Regions from separate parts of the Alteromonas sp. McT4-15 genome, predicted to be linked through region 2. Evidence: predicted binding sites of a transcription regulator. Region 2 holds the regulator's gene; the other holds the start of a gene.
What was found. Region 2 encodes ArgR, which controls arginine synthesis, uptake and breakdown. Its sites were predicted from a motif close to ANTGAATANNTATTCANT; they were not measured.
Positions count from the first base shown of each region.

Region 1 (8,381 bases), on a different contig from region 2:
CGATAGCGGTAACCACCAGGTCACTACCACGCACCATATCGCCACCGGCAAATACTTGCGGATGTGAGGTCTGGTAAGCAAATTTACCAGCAGAAGGTGCGCGTACACGACCTTTTTCGTCTAGCATAATACCAAACTCAGCAAACCATGGGGCAGGGCTAGGTTGGAAGCCAAAAGCAATTATTACGGCATCTGCTTCAAGTATGTGCTCTGAGCCTTCAACTTCAACAGGGCGTCGACGACCATTTGCATCAGGCGGTCCCATCTCAGTTTTTACCAGTTTAACGCCACAGGCTTTACCGTTTTCATCTACGGCAATGTCTAATGGTTGGAGGTTAAACTTAAACTCAACGCCCTCTTCCTTGGCGTTTACAACTTCGCGGCGAGAGCCAGGCATACTCTCTTCATCACGGCGGTACGCACAGGTAACTTGCGCAGCGCCCTGACGTATAGACGTTCGCACACAGTCCATGGTGGTATCACCACCCCCGAGCACTACTACGCGCTTGCCTTTCATATCAATGTAATCGGCCGGGTCTTTTTCAAGGCCCATCACGCGATTGGTGTTAGCAATAAGGAAAGGTAGTGCTTCGTGTACGCCCTCTACTTGCTCGTTATCAAAACCACCTTGCATAGACTTATATGTGCCCATGCCAAGGAATACTGCATCGTATTTATCGAGCAAGTCTTGGAATTGAATATCTTTGCCAATTTCGGTGTTAAGCACAAACTCAACGCCCATTTCAGTAAAAATTTGGCGGCGAAGCTTGATTACGTCTTTCTCTAATTTGAAAGACGGAATACCAAATGTAAGTAGGCCACCGATTTCTTCGTATTTGTCGTAAACAACAGGTTTTACGCCGTTACGAACCAGAATATCAGCACATGCAAGACCAGCAGGGCCAGCACCTACAATCGCCACTTTCTTGTCGGTCCAAACCACGTCCGACATATCAGGGCGCCAGCCCATTTTAAATGCTGTATCGGTGATGTATTTTTCAATACTGCCGATAGTAACTGCACCAAAGTCGTCATTCAGTGTACATGCACCTTCACACAGTCTGTCTTGTGGACAAACACGACCACAAACTTCCGGTAAGCTGTTGGTTTTATGCGAAAGTTCAGCCGCTTCTAAAATGCGCCCTTCGTTCGCCAAGCTCAACCACTGCGGAATGTAGTTGTGAACGGGACATTTCCACTCACAATATGGGTTACCGCAGTCCAAGCAGCGATCTGCTTGGCCTTCGGTTTGAGACTGGCTTAACGGTTGATAAATTTCCGCGAACTCTTGTTTACGCACCATGATCGGCTTTTTCGGCGGATCGATACGTTCAACATCGACAAATTGATATACGTTCTTTGCCATAAACTAAATCCTCCTACTGAGCCTGAATGCGTAATTCAGCACTTGAACGACTGATGTGACCAAGCAAGTTTTTCACATCGCTGGTTTTGGGTTTAATCAACTTGAAGCGTTTAAGCGTGTCAGCAAAGTTTGTCAGTAGCGACAACGAATGCTCACTGCCCGTTTCTTCATAATGTTGATTAATCAAACCACGTAAGTGTTCAGCAAGAATGGCTTTATCTTCTATCGACATAATATCAACAAGCTCAGCGTTAACACGGTTATCAAGGTCGTCGGTATCATCCATTAGATACGCGAAACCACCTGTCATACCTGCGCCAAAGTTAACGCCAACCGGGCCAAGTACTGCAACAATGCCGCCTGTCATATATTCACAACCGTTATCGCCAATACCTTCTACTACTGCGATAGCACCAGAGTTACGTACGCCAAAACGTTCGCCTGCACGGCCTGCTGCAAATAGCTTACCGCCAGTAGCACCGTATAGACATGTGTTACCCATAATGGCGCTGTCGTGCGCGTCAAAGCTAATATTGCGTGGCGGGTGAATCACTAGCTTACCGCCGGTCATACCTTTACCCACATAGTCATTTGCATCACCTTCAAGGTGCATATGCAAACCACCTGCATTCCACACACCAAAGCTTTGGCCGGCAGTGCCGGTAAGCTCTACTTTTATAGGTGTATCTTCAAAGTCGTGGTTACCGTGGTGCTTAGCAATTTCGCCTGACAACAGAGCGCCAACCGAACGGTCAGTATTGCGTATTGGGTATCTTAGCGTAGTCGATTTACCATCGATAACGGCTTGTTGCCCGTCTTTAAGCATCTGCGCATTCAACTCGCCCTTATCTACAGGCGCGTTAGTCGTTTCTGAACAGAATAACCGCGTGTGCTCACCTGCTTGCGGCTGCACTAATAACGGTGATAAATCTAAACGGTTTTGCTTCGCGGTAATGCCGTCTAATACGCTAAGTAGTTCAGTGCGACCAACAAGGTCGTCGAATTTAGCAATACCTATCGACGCCATAATTTCTCGTACTTCCTGTGCGATAAACTTAAAGTAGTTCATCACCATCTCAGGAAGACCGATAAAGTGGTCGTCACGCAGTTTCTGATCTTGCGTTGCAACACCGGTCGCACAGTTGTTCAAATGGCAAATTCGTAGGTACTTACAGCCTAACGCTACCATTGGGCCAGTACCAAAACCGAAGCTTTCTGCGCCTAAAATACCCGCTTTCACTACGTCTAAGCCCGTTTTTAAACCACCGTCGGTTTGAACGCGTACTTTGTGGCGTAAGCCGTTTTCGATTAGGGCTTGCTGAGTTTCAGATAAGCCTAGTTCAAAAGGACTACCCGCATATTTAACTGACGTTAGCGGGCTTGCACCTGTACCGCCGTCGTAACCTGAAATGGTAATCAGGTCGGCATAGGCCTTTGCAACACCAGTAGCAATAGTGCCTACACCTGGTTCAGATACCAATTTCACAGAGATAAGTGCAGTTGGGTTGACCTGTTTTAAATCGAAAATTAGCTGGGCTAAATCTTCAATCGAATAGATATCATGGTGTGGCGGTGGAGAGATAAGGGTTACGCCAGGTACAGAGAAACGCAGCTGCGCAATGTACTTGTTCACCTTATCGCCCGGTAACTGACCGCCCTCACCAGGTTTTGCACCTTGCGCTACTTTAATTTGAATAACGCTGGCATTAACTAAGTAGTGTGGTGTTACGCCAAAGCGACCTGAAGCCACCTGCTTAATCTTTGAATTTTTCTCAGTACCAAAACGAGAAGGATGTTCACCACCTTCACCAGAGTTAGACTGACCACCCAAGCGGTTCATAGCAATGGCCAGTGCTTCATGCGCTTCTGGACTTAGTGCACCAATAGACATGGCTGCCGTGTCGAAACGAGGGAACAAGTTTTCCGCAGCTTCTACTTCGCTAACATCAATTGGGTCACAGTCAGGGTTTAACGCAAGCAAATCACGAATATGCGCAGGAGCGCGTTCGTTAACAAGTTTTGCATAAACCTGATAGTCGTCATAGTTACCTGACACAACCGCTTTTTGAAGTGTACTTACTACGTCTGGGTTATAGGCGTGATACTCACCGCCGTGGACGTATTTAAGAAGACCGCCGTGGTCCACTGATTTACGTTTAAGCCAAGCAACGCGATTTAAGTTAATTAAATCTTGTTGGAAATCATCGAAGCCGGCGCCTTGAATACGTGAAGTAACGCCATTAAAGCAAAGCTGCATTACTTCGCTATTAATACCAATGGCCTCAAACAGCTTAGAGCTTCTGTAGCTGGCAACGGTACTAATGCCCATCTTTGACATAATCTTGTAAAGACCTTTGTTGATACCTTTGCGGTAGTTCAACGTGGCTTGCATTGGTGTGATATCAAGTTCGCCTTTCTCGCAAAGTTGCTCAATAGTTTCATAAGCAAGGAAAGGATAAATCGCTGTAGCACCTAAACCAATAAGCACCGCAAAGTGATGCGGATCACGTGCACTAGCGGTTTCAACAACTATGTTGGCATCGCAGCGTAGTGACTTCTCAACTAAGCGGCGCTGTACGGCACCAACGGCCATTGCCGCAGGGATAACTAAACGGTTTTGCTTGATATTTCTATCTGACAAAATAACGAACGCAGCACGTTTGTTTTTCACCAGCATCTCAACTTCATTACATACGCGTTCAATGGCTTTCTTTAAGCCTTCTTGTGGAGCATATTGAAGCTCTACGACTTCAGAGTAATAGTTGTCTGGGTTAAATTCACGTAGCTGTTTCAGGTCGGTATACATCAATATTGGCGAGTCAAACAATACGCGGTCTGCGTAGCCTGAGGTTTCGCTAAATACGTTTTGTTCACGTCCAATACAGGTTGCTAGCGACATAACGTGGTTTTCACGTAGTGGGTCGATTGGCGGGTTAGTTACCTGAGCGAATTGCTGACGGAAATAATCATACACCGTGCGCTGACGCGATGACATCACCGCCATTGGCGTGTCGTCACCCATAGAGCCTACGGCTTCTTGGCCGTCTTTTGCCAGTACTTTAACAACCTGCTGAATTTCTTCGTAGCTATATGCGTGAAGCTTGTGGTACACCGCCATGGCGTCGTCATCGAACACACGCTTACCAATAAGCGATGCATCGAGTTGTTCAATCGGCGTTAAACGACGAATGTGCTTTTCTAGCCACTCTTTATAAGGATGACGCTCTTTTAAGTCATCATCAATTTCGTTTGAGCGCCAGATTTTGCCGGTGTAAGTATCAACGGCAAGCATTTCGCCAGGACCTACGCGGCCCTTTTCAATAACGTCGGCTTGCTCGTAATCCCAAATACCCACTTCTGAGGCAAGGGTAATAAAACCATTTTTGGTAATGACGTAGCGAGCAGGGCGTAAACCATTTCTATCGAGGTTACACGCAACATGACGGCCATTAGTCAATACGATACCGGCCGGACCATCCCACGGCTCCATGTGCATAGAGTTGAACTCATAAAATGCACGTAGGTCGTCATCCATGGTTTTGTTGTTTTGATATGCGGGTGGCACAAGCAAACGCATCGCACGGAACAAATCCATACCGCCTGCCAAGAACAGCTCTAGCATATTATCAAGAGACGACGAGTCTGAGCCTTCAGTGTTTACAAAAGGTGCAGCGTCTTTCAGATCTGGGATAAGCGGTGTAGCGAATTTTGCAGCACGTGCCATTGCCCAGTCGCGGTTTCCTTTAATGGTGTTAATTTCACCATTGTGCGCAAGGAAACGGAAAGGTTGTGCTAATGGCCAACGCGGCAATGTGTTAGTAGAAAAGCGCTGGTGGAATACACATATTGCACTTTGCATGCGCTCATCGGCAAGATCGTGATAAAAGGCAGGCAGATCTTTAGGCATTACCAAGCCTTTATAGATTGTTACAAGGCCTGACAAGCAAGCAACGTAAAAATCTGGATCGGCTTCAAGGCGCTTTTCTGCTCTACGGCGGATCATGTAAAGGCGACGCTCTAGGTCGCGTTTACGCCAACCCGCAGGGGCATTCACAAATACTTGTTCGATTTGCGGTACGCCTGTGAGTGCGAGTTCGCCGAGTACTGAGCGGTCGACAGGCACTTCGCGCCAGCCCACTACTGATAGCGTTTCTCTTTCAAGTTCTTCATTTAGTATCTCACGCGCAGTTTGCGCAAGTACTGGGTCCTGACTTAAAAAAATCATGCCCACGCCGTATTTTTTGCTGAGTTTCCAGCCATTTTCTTCGGCGATTGCATGGAAGAACGCATCCGGTTTTTGCAGTAGTAAACCACAGCCATCACCGGTTTTCCCGTCTGCGGCGATACCGCCACGATGCTGCATACGGTCTAGGCCGTGAATTGCAGTTGTTACCAATTCATGACTGGCTTCCCCGTGGGTGTGGGCGATTAAGCCAAACCCGCAGTTGTCCCGGGAATCATTGGGATTATATAAACTCATCTCTTAACTCCTTCAACCTTTTGACTGGGCAAGGTATGCGTTGCGTGTAGATGCGCCTAGGTTTGCGTATCACAACATGGTTAGACGTCTTTTGTGCTCACACGCGTTATTGCGTGCGGCCTGCGCCTTTCTTGTCGTTTATTTATTATTAGAGGATTCCAGTCTTTCCGCATTTTTATGCATTATTGCGATGCGGGCCGTACAAAATACCCACATTAAAATCTAAAATCAAACGTAAAAAGTGTCACTGATATAGTGAATTAGTATAACTCGCTTAAAATCTTTATTTTTCAATGCTATATATTTAAAAAATATGGGTTGTAATGGAGTTGTTATAATTTTATTAACGTCTTGGTTAGCCCGTCTTCAAATGATAACGGGTCTCATTTAAAAAGTACTTGTGAATAATTATGCTCTGATTTTATTGTTTTATGTTGTCAATGAGCTAAAGAATGTATTTTTATGTAGTTGTAAACATCAAGTTCCACTTGAAATTGATGTTTGCTATATTGGTTAAAAAGTGAGCTAATGTAAAGTGTGGTGATCTTAATCAAGCCAATAAATATGCACTGAATAGATGTACGCGGTGCTACTGCAAACATCTACTTAAAAGGATTTTTATGCCGACTTCATCTTTCGTACCATCAAGTACCCTCGTGATGAAATCCCATTTACTCAATGGTCCAAATGTCAGTTTCTCCCCATCGCCTAATTCTTCTGGCAGTTTTGATGAAGATTTGCCTGACACCATTGTCATTCATTTTACAGCTGGAAGTAGCTTAGTCTCTTCTGTAGATGTAATGACAAATCCTGATAGCAACGTATCCGCCCACTTTGCGATTGGCAGAAATGGTGACATTGTCCAAATGCTGCCGACCAATAAGATTGCATGGCATGCGGGTAAAAGTAGTTATAAGGGCAGAACAAATATCAATCGGTATTCAATAGGCATTGAGTTAGATAATGCAGGACAGTTAACGCAAAATAGTCGAGGCGAGTTTAAAACGTGGTTCGGAAAAACATGCCCCCAAGATGATGTTGTTGAAGCTGTACATCGAAACCAAACGGCAAAAACTTACTGGCACAAGTTTACCGATGAGCAAATCGCGAGAACGTATGCTTTGTGTAAAGCGTTGTGTCAGCGTTATCACATAAAGGTGATTGTTGGCCACGAAGAAATCGCACCAGTAAGAAAGATTGACCCCGGTCCAGCGTTTCCCCTTGATGAACTGCGAGCGAGGTTGCTGAACATAAAAATAGAGCCTGCGAGAGAAACAAAAATATCAGCGCAAAGTACTTTTAACAGCGCCGAACGGGAAGTTGTGAGCAAAAAGCGAGCTAGTGTGAATGCAAGCACACTAAATGTCCGTTCGGGCCCGGGTACAGACTTCGAGAAAATAAATGGCGAGGTCAACAAAGGAGATATGCTTACCATTATCGAAAAGCAGGGAGAGTGGGCCAGAGTGTCTTACACAACTACAGGTTGGGTAAATACGCGATACATCAATGAAGTTAGTGAAAAGTTACCAAGTAAATGACGGCAATTACGTTGTTCATTCCCGAAGCGCACAAAGCCTGCTAGGATAGGGGCAAAATAAGCTTAGATTAGACGTACATGCATTCAGATTCACCAAACGATTCTTGGGCAATTCGGTTTGCTCAATTTGTTCAACGTTTTGGCACATTGAAACTCAGCATTCTCTTCGTAGTGCTGTCATTGGTGTTCACGTTGGGCGGTTCATATGTTATCCGCGTGAGTATGGGAAGCCAAGTTCAGCCCGATGATTTTATAAGCGCAGTTGTGCTCACCATGCTATCAGCGCCATGGGTGCTGTATTTTTTCAGCGAGCTTATTAAGCAGCTGGAAAATTCACGCACAAATTTGAAAGAAGTGGTAAGCCAACTTGAAAGTCTTCGCGAAGAAGACGTGTTCTTGAATCGAGAGCTTCAAAGCAATATTCGCCAACTTAACCATGAAATAGAGCAGCGCAAGCAAGCACAAGAAGAGCGCGAAGCTCTGTTCAAAGACTTGGAAAAAGAAATACAAGACAAATCTGAACAGGAAGCACAAGCTAGACGTTTATCAACACTCTTGCGGTCAATTATCGATGCGTCACCTGATCTTATCTACTATCGCAATGAAGAAGGTCGCTTTGCAGGTTGCAACCGTATTGCCGAGTTGATGACAGGCAAAACGGAACAAGAGCTTCTTGGGCTAACGCCAAAAGATGTGTATGAAGAAGAGCTCGCTCGACAAATCGTTGCTAGTGACCATGAAGTCTTAGAGACAAATGCAAGTATCACCGAAGAGTTATGGTTGCGCTTTGCCGATGGACGTCGCCGTTACTTCGAAATGAAGCGTGTGCCGTTTTTCGATAAAGAAGGTAACCGCTTAGGTTTGTTATCGTTTGGTCGAGACATGACAGAGCGCAAGCAAGCAGAAAATGCAGCAGCGAAAGCGAGTACCGACAAAACGCGTTTTATTGCAACGATTAGCCATGAGTTGCGTACGCCGCTTAACGGTATTGTTGGGCT
Region 1 is NZ_JAJALG010000002.1:257,993-266,373, reverse strand. It holds gene LHL20_RS02990 (FAD-dependent oxidoreductase) at 1-1,366, opposite strand, end outside; gene gltB (glutamate synthase large subunit) at 1,380-5,846, opposite strand; gene LHL20_RS02980 (N-acetylmuramoyl-L-alanine amidase) at 6,467-7,384, shown strand; gene arcB (aerobic respiration two-component sensor histidine kinase ArcB) at 7,462-8,381, shown strand, end outside.
Region 1: a site for ArgR is predicted at 6,246-6,263, ahead of LHL20_RS02980 (N-acetylmuramoyl-L-alanine amidase). Genes of this name have one in related genera too.

Region 2 (8,381 bases):
CACAGCATCAATTGCAAGTCCGTCGAAAGGATTTGATTGCAATTGTTGACCCATTTGAAAACCAATGCCGTAACTTGCTTGGGTTTCTACTGTATTGAATGTATCAGTCACGATAACTCCTGAAATTTAATTACAAATGCAGTACAAATTTCAAACAAAACGCATACTGCGAGAATGTTTCTGCATTTTCCGGTGAAAGAGTGTATCACACCAGAAATTATCTTGCTTTGAGCAATACTATGATGGGTGTAAAAGTATCAAAATGTTGTAAATTATAACCGAAAGTGGTTAGACAAGTTGTGAAGGACACAGTATGGTTAAGACCATATATTTAGGAGGATAGCATGCAAACACACTACGATGCTGAACTAAAAGACACCGTTCGTTACCTAGGAAAAACCCTTGGTGAAACTATCAAAAATCAACTCGGTCAAGAGTGGCTTGACCGTATTGAAAAGATCAGAAAGGGCGGCCGAGCGTCTTATCAGGGCGATGCTGCTTGCAGCGAAGAACTGAAAGAAACTTTCAAAAACATGTCTGACAGTGATTTATTAACTGTTGGTCGTGCTTTCGCGCAATTCTTAAACTTAGGTAACATTGCCGAGCAAGAATACAACGCCGCGATGAATGTTGATGCATCGATAGATGCGCTGTTCAAACACCTAGATAAAGCTGAACTTACTGCTGATAAAGTGCAAGAAGCAGTAGCCAAGCTAAACATTGATTTAGTACTGACCGCTCACCCAACTGAGGTAACCCGCCGCACTTTAATTCACAAACATAAAGAGCTGGCAAACTGCTTACAGGCCATTCACCAAGAATCGTTGAGTGATGTTGAGCGTACAAAGATTGAAACACGTATTGCAGATCTCATCGCGCAGGCTTGGCACACAGAAGAAATTCGTTCGGTACGCCCTACCCCTGTTGATGAAGCACGTTGGGGTTTCTCAGTTATTGAGAATTCACTTTGGGAAGCTGTACCAGATTTCATGCGCGAGTTAGACGGCCGCTTAAATGAAGACTATCAAGTATCATTGCCACTCGATGCATCTCCTGTTCAATTTAGCTCGTGGATGGGTGGTGACCGTGACGGTAACCCATTCGTAACGTCAAAAGTCACTGAACAAGTGTTATTACTTGCTCGTAAACGTGCAGCCAAACTATTTGCAATCGACCTAGACCGTTTGCAAGTAGAGCTGTCAATGTATGACTGCAACGACGAGCTTCGCGCAAAAGTAGGTGATGCCAATGAACCTTATCGCGCCCTCCTTCGCCCGTTGGTTGACCGTTTTGTCGCAACGCGTGACGGTATCAGTGACTACCTAGCGGGTAAAAACCCAGATACGTCTAACTGGGTTAATTACGACGAAGAGCTTATTGAGCCACTAATGCTGTGCTACCAATCATTGCTAGATTGCGGCATGCAGGTAGTCGCCAACGGTTTACTGTTAGACACTATTCGTCGTGCCCGCGTATTCGGTGTGCACTTGTTACGTCTTGACGTTCGCCAAGACTCAGAACGTCACGCTGATGTATTTAGTGAATTGACCCGCTACTTAGGTCTTGGTGATTACGCACAGTGGAGTGAAGCTGACAAGCAAGCCTTCTTACTGCGTGAACTTGGTTCTAAGCGCCCGTTATTCCCTGCACAATGGGATGCTTCTGACGACGTAAAAGAAGTACTTGATACCTGCAAAGTAATTGCTAAACACAGCAAGCATGGTTTTGGTATTTATATTATTTCGATGGCGAGTGAGCCATCAGACGTCATGGCAGTACAGCTTCTACTTCAAGAAAGTGGCGTAGATTGGCCAATGCCTGTTGCTCCTTTGTTTGAAACACTAGACGACTTAAACAATTCACCTGATGTCATGCGCAAGCTTTTATCCATCGACTGGTATCGCGGCTATGTGAAGGGCCGTCAGTTCGTTATGATTGGTTACTCTGACTCAGCGAAAGATGCTGGTGCATTAGCTGCAGGCTGGGCACAGTATCAATCACAAGAAGCGTTAGTTGCCATTGCTGAAGAATTCGACGTGAGCCTGACCTTGTTCCACGGTCGTGGTGGTACAATTGGTCGTGGTGGCCTGCCAGCACATGCAGCCATTTATTCGCAGCCTCCGGGCTCGCTAGAAGGTGGCTTCCGCGTGACTGAGCAAGGCGAGACTATTCGTTACAAATTCGGTATGCCGAAGCTGGCTAAGCGCAGCTTGGGTATTTACGCCAGTGCCATCATTGAAGCTATGTTGTTTCCGCCACCGGCACCTAAAGAAGAGTGGCGCGAGCTTATTACGGCAATGGCCGCACAAGGCCGCGATAACTATCGCGCAACGGTAAGACACGATGAAGAGTTTGTGCCTTACTTCCGCGTTGCCACACCTGAACAAGAGCTTGGCAAACTGCCGCTAGGAAGTCGACCAGCTAAACGTAAGCCACAGGGTGGTATTGAGAGCTTACGCGCTATTCCTTGGATCTTTGCATGGGCACAGACCCGCTTGGTATTGCCGAGCTGGCTAGGTGTAATGCGCGCCATTGACAGCGTTAAAAACGAAGAGAACGAAAAGGTGGTGAACGAAATGTTCAGTGAATGGCCGTTTTACCGCTCTCGTCTATCAATGCTAGACATGGTGTTCCACAAAGCCGACCCGCGTATCAGTGAAGCGTATGACGAACGTCTTGTACCTAAAGAGCTTAAGCACTTTGGTGAAGCTCTGCGCACAGAGCTTAAAGAAAGTATTTCGTCACTGCTTGCTATTACCGGTGACGACGACATTATGAAGAACGACCCGCAGGGTAAAGAGTCTATGGAAATTCGCGCAGCGTATTTACAGCCTTTGCACTACCTGCAAATTGAGCTTCTTGATCGCATCCGTAAAGCGGGTGATGAGTCGCAAAATACCAGCTTAGAGCGCGCAATGATGGTGACCATTGCCGGAATTGCCATTGGTATGCGTAACACAGGTTAAGTACGCTAACCCTTCAAATCAAAGAGGCCCGCTTCGTATCACGTAGCGGGCTTTTTTATTGCGTTACTGAAAGTGCTCCGCTAACCAACTATTGATTTCGCTTTCCACCTCATCGCGATAGAAAGTTAAACTGTGATCGCCGTTTTCATAAACAACCAGCTTATGCGAGTGGTTATTGTCTTTTAGCTTTTGTGCTGCCTTAAGCGAATGTGAAACATCAACGCGCACATCTGCACTTCCGTGCACTAGCAAAATAGGTACATTCGGATTTAGCTCATCAATCCATTTTACCGCTGAGCGTTCATCAAGGGCTTTTGTTTGGTTTTGCTCCATATTCGGAACAAGTTTATTAAGCAGCGCCTGCATGTCTGGGCGGCGCGCCACAGTTGTATGTAAATCAGACGGGCCTGCTACAATAACTGCACTAGTAATGTCATTTGTGTTATTTCGAAGCGCCTGCCAAGTCATCATGCCGCCACGACTTACGCCATATAAGGCAATCTTATTGGAGTCGGCATTAGGTAACTGCTTGGCTATTTCAATCAGTCGCAAAACGTCGTTTACATCATCGCCGCCAAATTCATCTTTCCCTTGGCTAAATTTAGCGCCTCGATAATTACTCGCCAAAACAATATAACCCTGTTCGGCGAGCGGCATTAAACGCTCAACCACCGCTATGCGCGTTACATTATGCTTATGGTTACCACCGCGATTATAAATGATCACTGGTAGTTTTTTGTCGCCAACATGCTTTGGTGACACCATAACACCTGAAATCTTTAAACCATCCGATTCATACTCAATCCATTGCGCACTTGTTGTCTTCATAAGCGCATTGAATTTTTTAGGGTTTACCGCTTTTTGCCATCTATCCACATACGCGACTTTTTGGTTATTGCTTTGCGCATGTGCTAACCATGCTTTGTAATCAGTAAAAGGAAGTGCATCGCCTTTAAGGGTTAATGCTTCTGGCAGTTTAGCAAATGCAGTATCTGCTAATGGCGCAGTATTGATTGTAGCTGCAACCGTATTGACGTTTATGCAAAGGGCTAAAAGTGCGATGGAAAGTAAAGCAGTGCGTTTTAAAAGACTCATAACACATCCTTGTTGAATTCAAATAAAAAACAGTCAGAATGAAGTTAGTAAATAACGAAAACGCATGCAACTCAACAAAATACGAACCTGATTAGTAACAAAATTTGTCGTTGTGCATTGAATTAAACGGCCAATTGCGAAGCAGGTTTCTGCTTTAGTCTGTTTACCCCACCCTCTCGCAGGCTTTTATTATCGAAGGGATAACAGACTGGGGACTTACCGCGTCTGGCATAAAGAATTAGCAGTAAAGCCCGCTAAACTTGTATCTGCGAATTTTAAGCTTTTATCTGATCTCGACATTGTCAAAGAGTCAGAACAACACTCGCCTTACAGCGTCCTCATAGAACCCATCAATGAGTTTACTATTTACTTACCCCCCACAGTTATTGGATAACACAAAGAGAATACAAGCCCTTTCAAGTAAGTATCCCGTGACGAGGCCTACATAGATGCAACAAAAAAGGCTGGATTCGTAAGGTCGTAACAGACTGCTCTTTATTAATACTTCAGTGATTAGGCTAATAATATGCCTAGAGTTGGCGGGGCTTTGATAAGTAGACTCTCCTGTGCCAAGGATGCGGTGACGAAGCCTACAAAGAAGCAACAATAAGGCTAGATACGTAAGGTCGTAACAGACTGCTTTGTTTTAAAACTTCAGCGATTGGACTAATGAGATACCTAGAGTTGGCGGGGTTTGATAAGTAGGCTCTCCACCGCAGGGATGCGGTGGCGAAGCCTACAGGGAAGTATTCACGGCGTGCCTACGTTCAAAGGCCTGCCAATGACACTCACCAATTAGCCGTTTACGAAGTCAACACCTAGCTTGATGTCGCCACGTAGGCCTTCAAGCATGTCGTTTTTCGCTTTTTCTTCGAATGCGCTAAGCTCGCCGTATGGTAAGATTTCTTCAACACCGTTTGCGCCTAGGCGAACTGGGTGTGCGAAGAATGCTGCGTCGTCGCTGTCGTCAGTTTGTACGTAAGTGTACTCAACAACGTTCTCACCTTGCATTGCTGCAACTAGAGATAGACAGAAACGCGCTGCTGCTTGACCCATAGATAGGGTTGCAGAGCCGCCGCCTGCTTTTGCTTCAACAACTTCAGTACCTGCGTTCTGGATACGCGTTGTTAGGCTAGCAACTTCTTCGTCTGTGAACTCAACACCTTCAACTTGTGAAAGAAGAGGAAGGATTGTAGTACCAGAGTGACCACCGATTACCGGTACGTGTACAGAAGATACGTCTACACCTTTAAGCTCAGCAACAAACGTTTCAGCGCGGATAACGTCAAGCGTAGTTACACCGAAAAGCTTGTTCTTGTCGTAAACGCCTTTTGCTTTTAGCGTTTCTGCTGCAATCGCAACAGTTGTGTTTACAGGGTTAGTGATGATACCAACACACGCGTTCGGGCAGTTATCAGCTACACCTTCAATTAGGTTCTTAACAATGCCGGCGTTGATGTTGAACAGATCAGAACGATCCATACCTGGCTTACGAGGCATACCCGCTGGAATAAGAACAACGTCAGATCCAGTTAGTGCTTCAGCTAGGTCATCTTTACCGTGACCGGTTACTTTTACTGCAGTGGGGATGTGGCTCAAATCAACAGCAACACCAGGAACAACTGGCGCTACGTCGTAAAGCGCTAATTCTGAACCTGCTGGCAATTGTGTTTTCAACAACAAAGACAGCGCCTGACCAATACCACCGGCAGCACCTAACACGGCTACTTTCATACCATTTCTCCTATGGGATTACTTCACGTATTTAAACGGAACGTCACACTAATGCAACGCGGGGGAAAACTCAATCACCGGATCGTCTTATTAACGTTATTTTTAGCGATTTTTATGCGATATTCATTATCATGAATGATTATGCAAACAAATTGCGCAAAGTCCACCTGTGGGGCACAATATAGCAACATAAAATAAAAACCTTTTTAACGAACGATAGAATAGAAAGAGCGCTAATGGCTAACGCAAAACAAGAGCAACTGATTAAAGCTTTCAAAGAAATACTTAAAGCAGAAAGTTACGGTTCACAAGGCGAAATTGTTGATGCTTTAAAAGCACAAGGTTTTGACAATATTAGCCAGTCTAAAATATCTCGCATGCTAAGTAAGTTTGGTGCAGTACGTACGCGTAACGCCCGAGGTGACATGGTGTATTGCTTACCGCCAGAGCTTGGTATGCCTACAGCAAAAAGCCCGCTTAAACAGTTGGTGCTGGATATTGTCCACAATAACGTAATGGTTATCATCAGGACAAGCCCAGGCGCGGCACAGCTAATTGCACGTCTTCTTGACTCATTAAGCAAGAAAGATGGTGTGCTAGGGACTATTGCTGGCGACGATACTATTTTTATTGCGCCGGCCGATGTATCGAACATTGAAGAGCTTCGTCAACGCGTAGAAGACTTGTTCGAAAACGTATAGGTGTACCTGCCAAATAGCAAAAAGCCGCGAAGCCTTATCTAAGGTTTGCGGCTTTTTTGCATCTAATCGTAACGCTACGACAACAAATTTATAAGCGCGTCAGCAGCCGGACGAGACGATGGCGGATTTTGCCCGGTCACCAACAGTCCGTCACTACACACTTTCACAGCAAAATCATCGGCACTTTCATACTTACCGCCTTTTTTAACCAACTCATCTTCGACTAAGTACGGCACCACATCGGTAAGTTCCATTGCAGCCTCTTCGCTGTTTGAAAAACCGGTTACCGCTTTTCCATCAACTAAGTACTTACCCTCTGGGTCTTTAACATCTTTAAGTACAATCGGTGCGTGGCAGACTGCACCTACCGGTTTTTTCGCTGCAATAGTGTCTTCAATTAGCTTAATTGAATGCGCGTTGTCCGATAAATCCCAAAGTGGGCCGTGCCCACCTGGATAAAACACCGCATCGAACTCGTCGGCTCTTACATCTTCTAGCGGAATTGTTGAGGCTACAGCACTGCGTGCAACTTCATCTTTTGTGTAACGGATAGCATCATCCGTCATGGCATCATCCGCTAGACTGTTGGGGTCAATTGGCACTTGGCCCCCCATAGGCGATGCTAACGTTAAGGTATAGCCGGCATCTTTAAATGCATAGTACGGGGCGGCAAACTCCTCTAGCCACATACCGGTTTTATTACCCGTATCACCCATTAGCTCGTGTGATGTCATTACCATTAATACATGTTTAGACATTATTCCTCCTTGCTTGATTATTTAAATCTTGTACAAGTTGGTTCGCATAAAGAGAGGCGTTAGATCAGTTTTTGGGAAAATCTTAATGAAAGGGAGAGCGGAGTTATTGAATTTTGGATATAAAAAAGTGCCACCCCCGATTAAGGAAAGTGGCACCTAACACTACAATTGGTTCACACCATTGGATTAGAAGTCGTATTTAATACCGAACTGAACTTGCCATACAGACTGGTCAAGAACTTCTAGGTTCTTAATACGGCTGTCGCTGTTCAGGTCAAAGTACTCGTACTGACCATCAACGATGTTTGCAGAAACAACTGCACGCTCATACTCGTAACGAGTACGCTCGATACGACCCCAGTCGTCATTTAGTAAGTTACCAAAGTTCTCGATATCGAAGAACACAGTAAGCTTATGCTCTGGGTAGAAAGCTGGTAGTTGCTGCTGAATACGTACATCGATGATAGTAGACCAACGAGAGTTGTCGCCATTACGCTCAGCGATGCCGCCTTTGTACTGTGCAAGCTCAGAGCTGTTGATGTAATCAATGAACTCTTGCTGAGCAGCTAGGTCGCCACCGAATGACGTAGAAGCAAACAACGGATCGTCGATACCGTTAGGTACGTATAGCAAGTGACCCGCATCATCGTTACGGCTTTCACGCGCACAACGACCGCCACCAACATCTAGCACACACGCGTTGTTTTCGTCGAATGTGTAGCTGTAAGGTTGACCTGAACGACGCTCAGCAAATACAGACACTTTAGTCTCGTAACCGTCGATTAGCTCTTTGCTCCAGTTAAAGCGCATTTTCCATAGGTGCTCAGTCTGGAAGTTAGACGTACCAGCGCGTGGCGCTTGGCGGTCATAAGCTGCGAAGTCAGAGTAGTTTGACGTTGCAGTAGATGAAGTACCGTAGCCCACATCTTCTACATCAGCATATGTATAGCTAGTGAAGAAGTCGAACGAACCGTAAGACGTTTCCCACGCTTTTGACGCAGACAATGCGTATAGCATAGCGTCGCCGTCGTCTACAGAACCTGTAACAATCGCTTCTGGACCTTCGCTACAGTCGTATACGCCACGACCATCTGGTGCTGTACCAACAGGGTTTTCACAACGCTGGT
Region 2 is NZ_JAJALG010000024.1:19,352-27,732, forward strand. It holds gene LHL20_RS15075 (FKBP-type peptidyl-prolyl cis-trans isomerase) at 1-111, opposite strand, end outside; gene ppc (phosphoenolpyruvate carboxylase) at 345-2,966, shown strand; gene LHL20_RS15085 (alpha/beta hydrolase family protein) at 3,030-4,061, opposite strand; partial or broken gene LHL20_RS15090 (DUF2071 domain-containing protein) at 4,210-4,455, shown strand; gene mdh (malate dehydrogenase) at 4,857-5,795, opposite strand; gene argR (transcriptional regulator ArgR) at 6,032-6,496, shown strand; gene LHL20_RS15105 (type 1 glutamine amidotransferase domain-containing protein) at 6,571-7,254, opposite strand; gene LHL20_RS15110 (TonB-dependent receptor) at 7,441-8,381, opposite strand, start outside.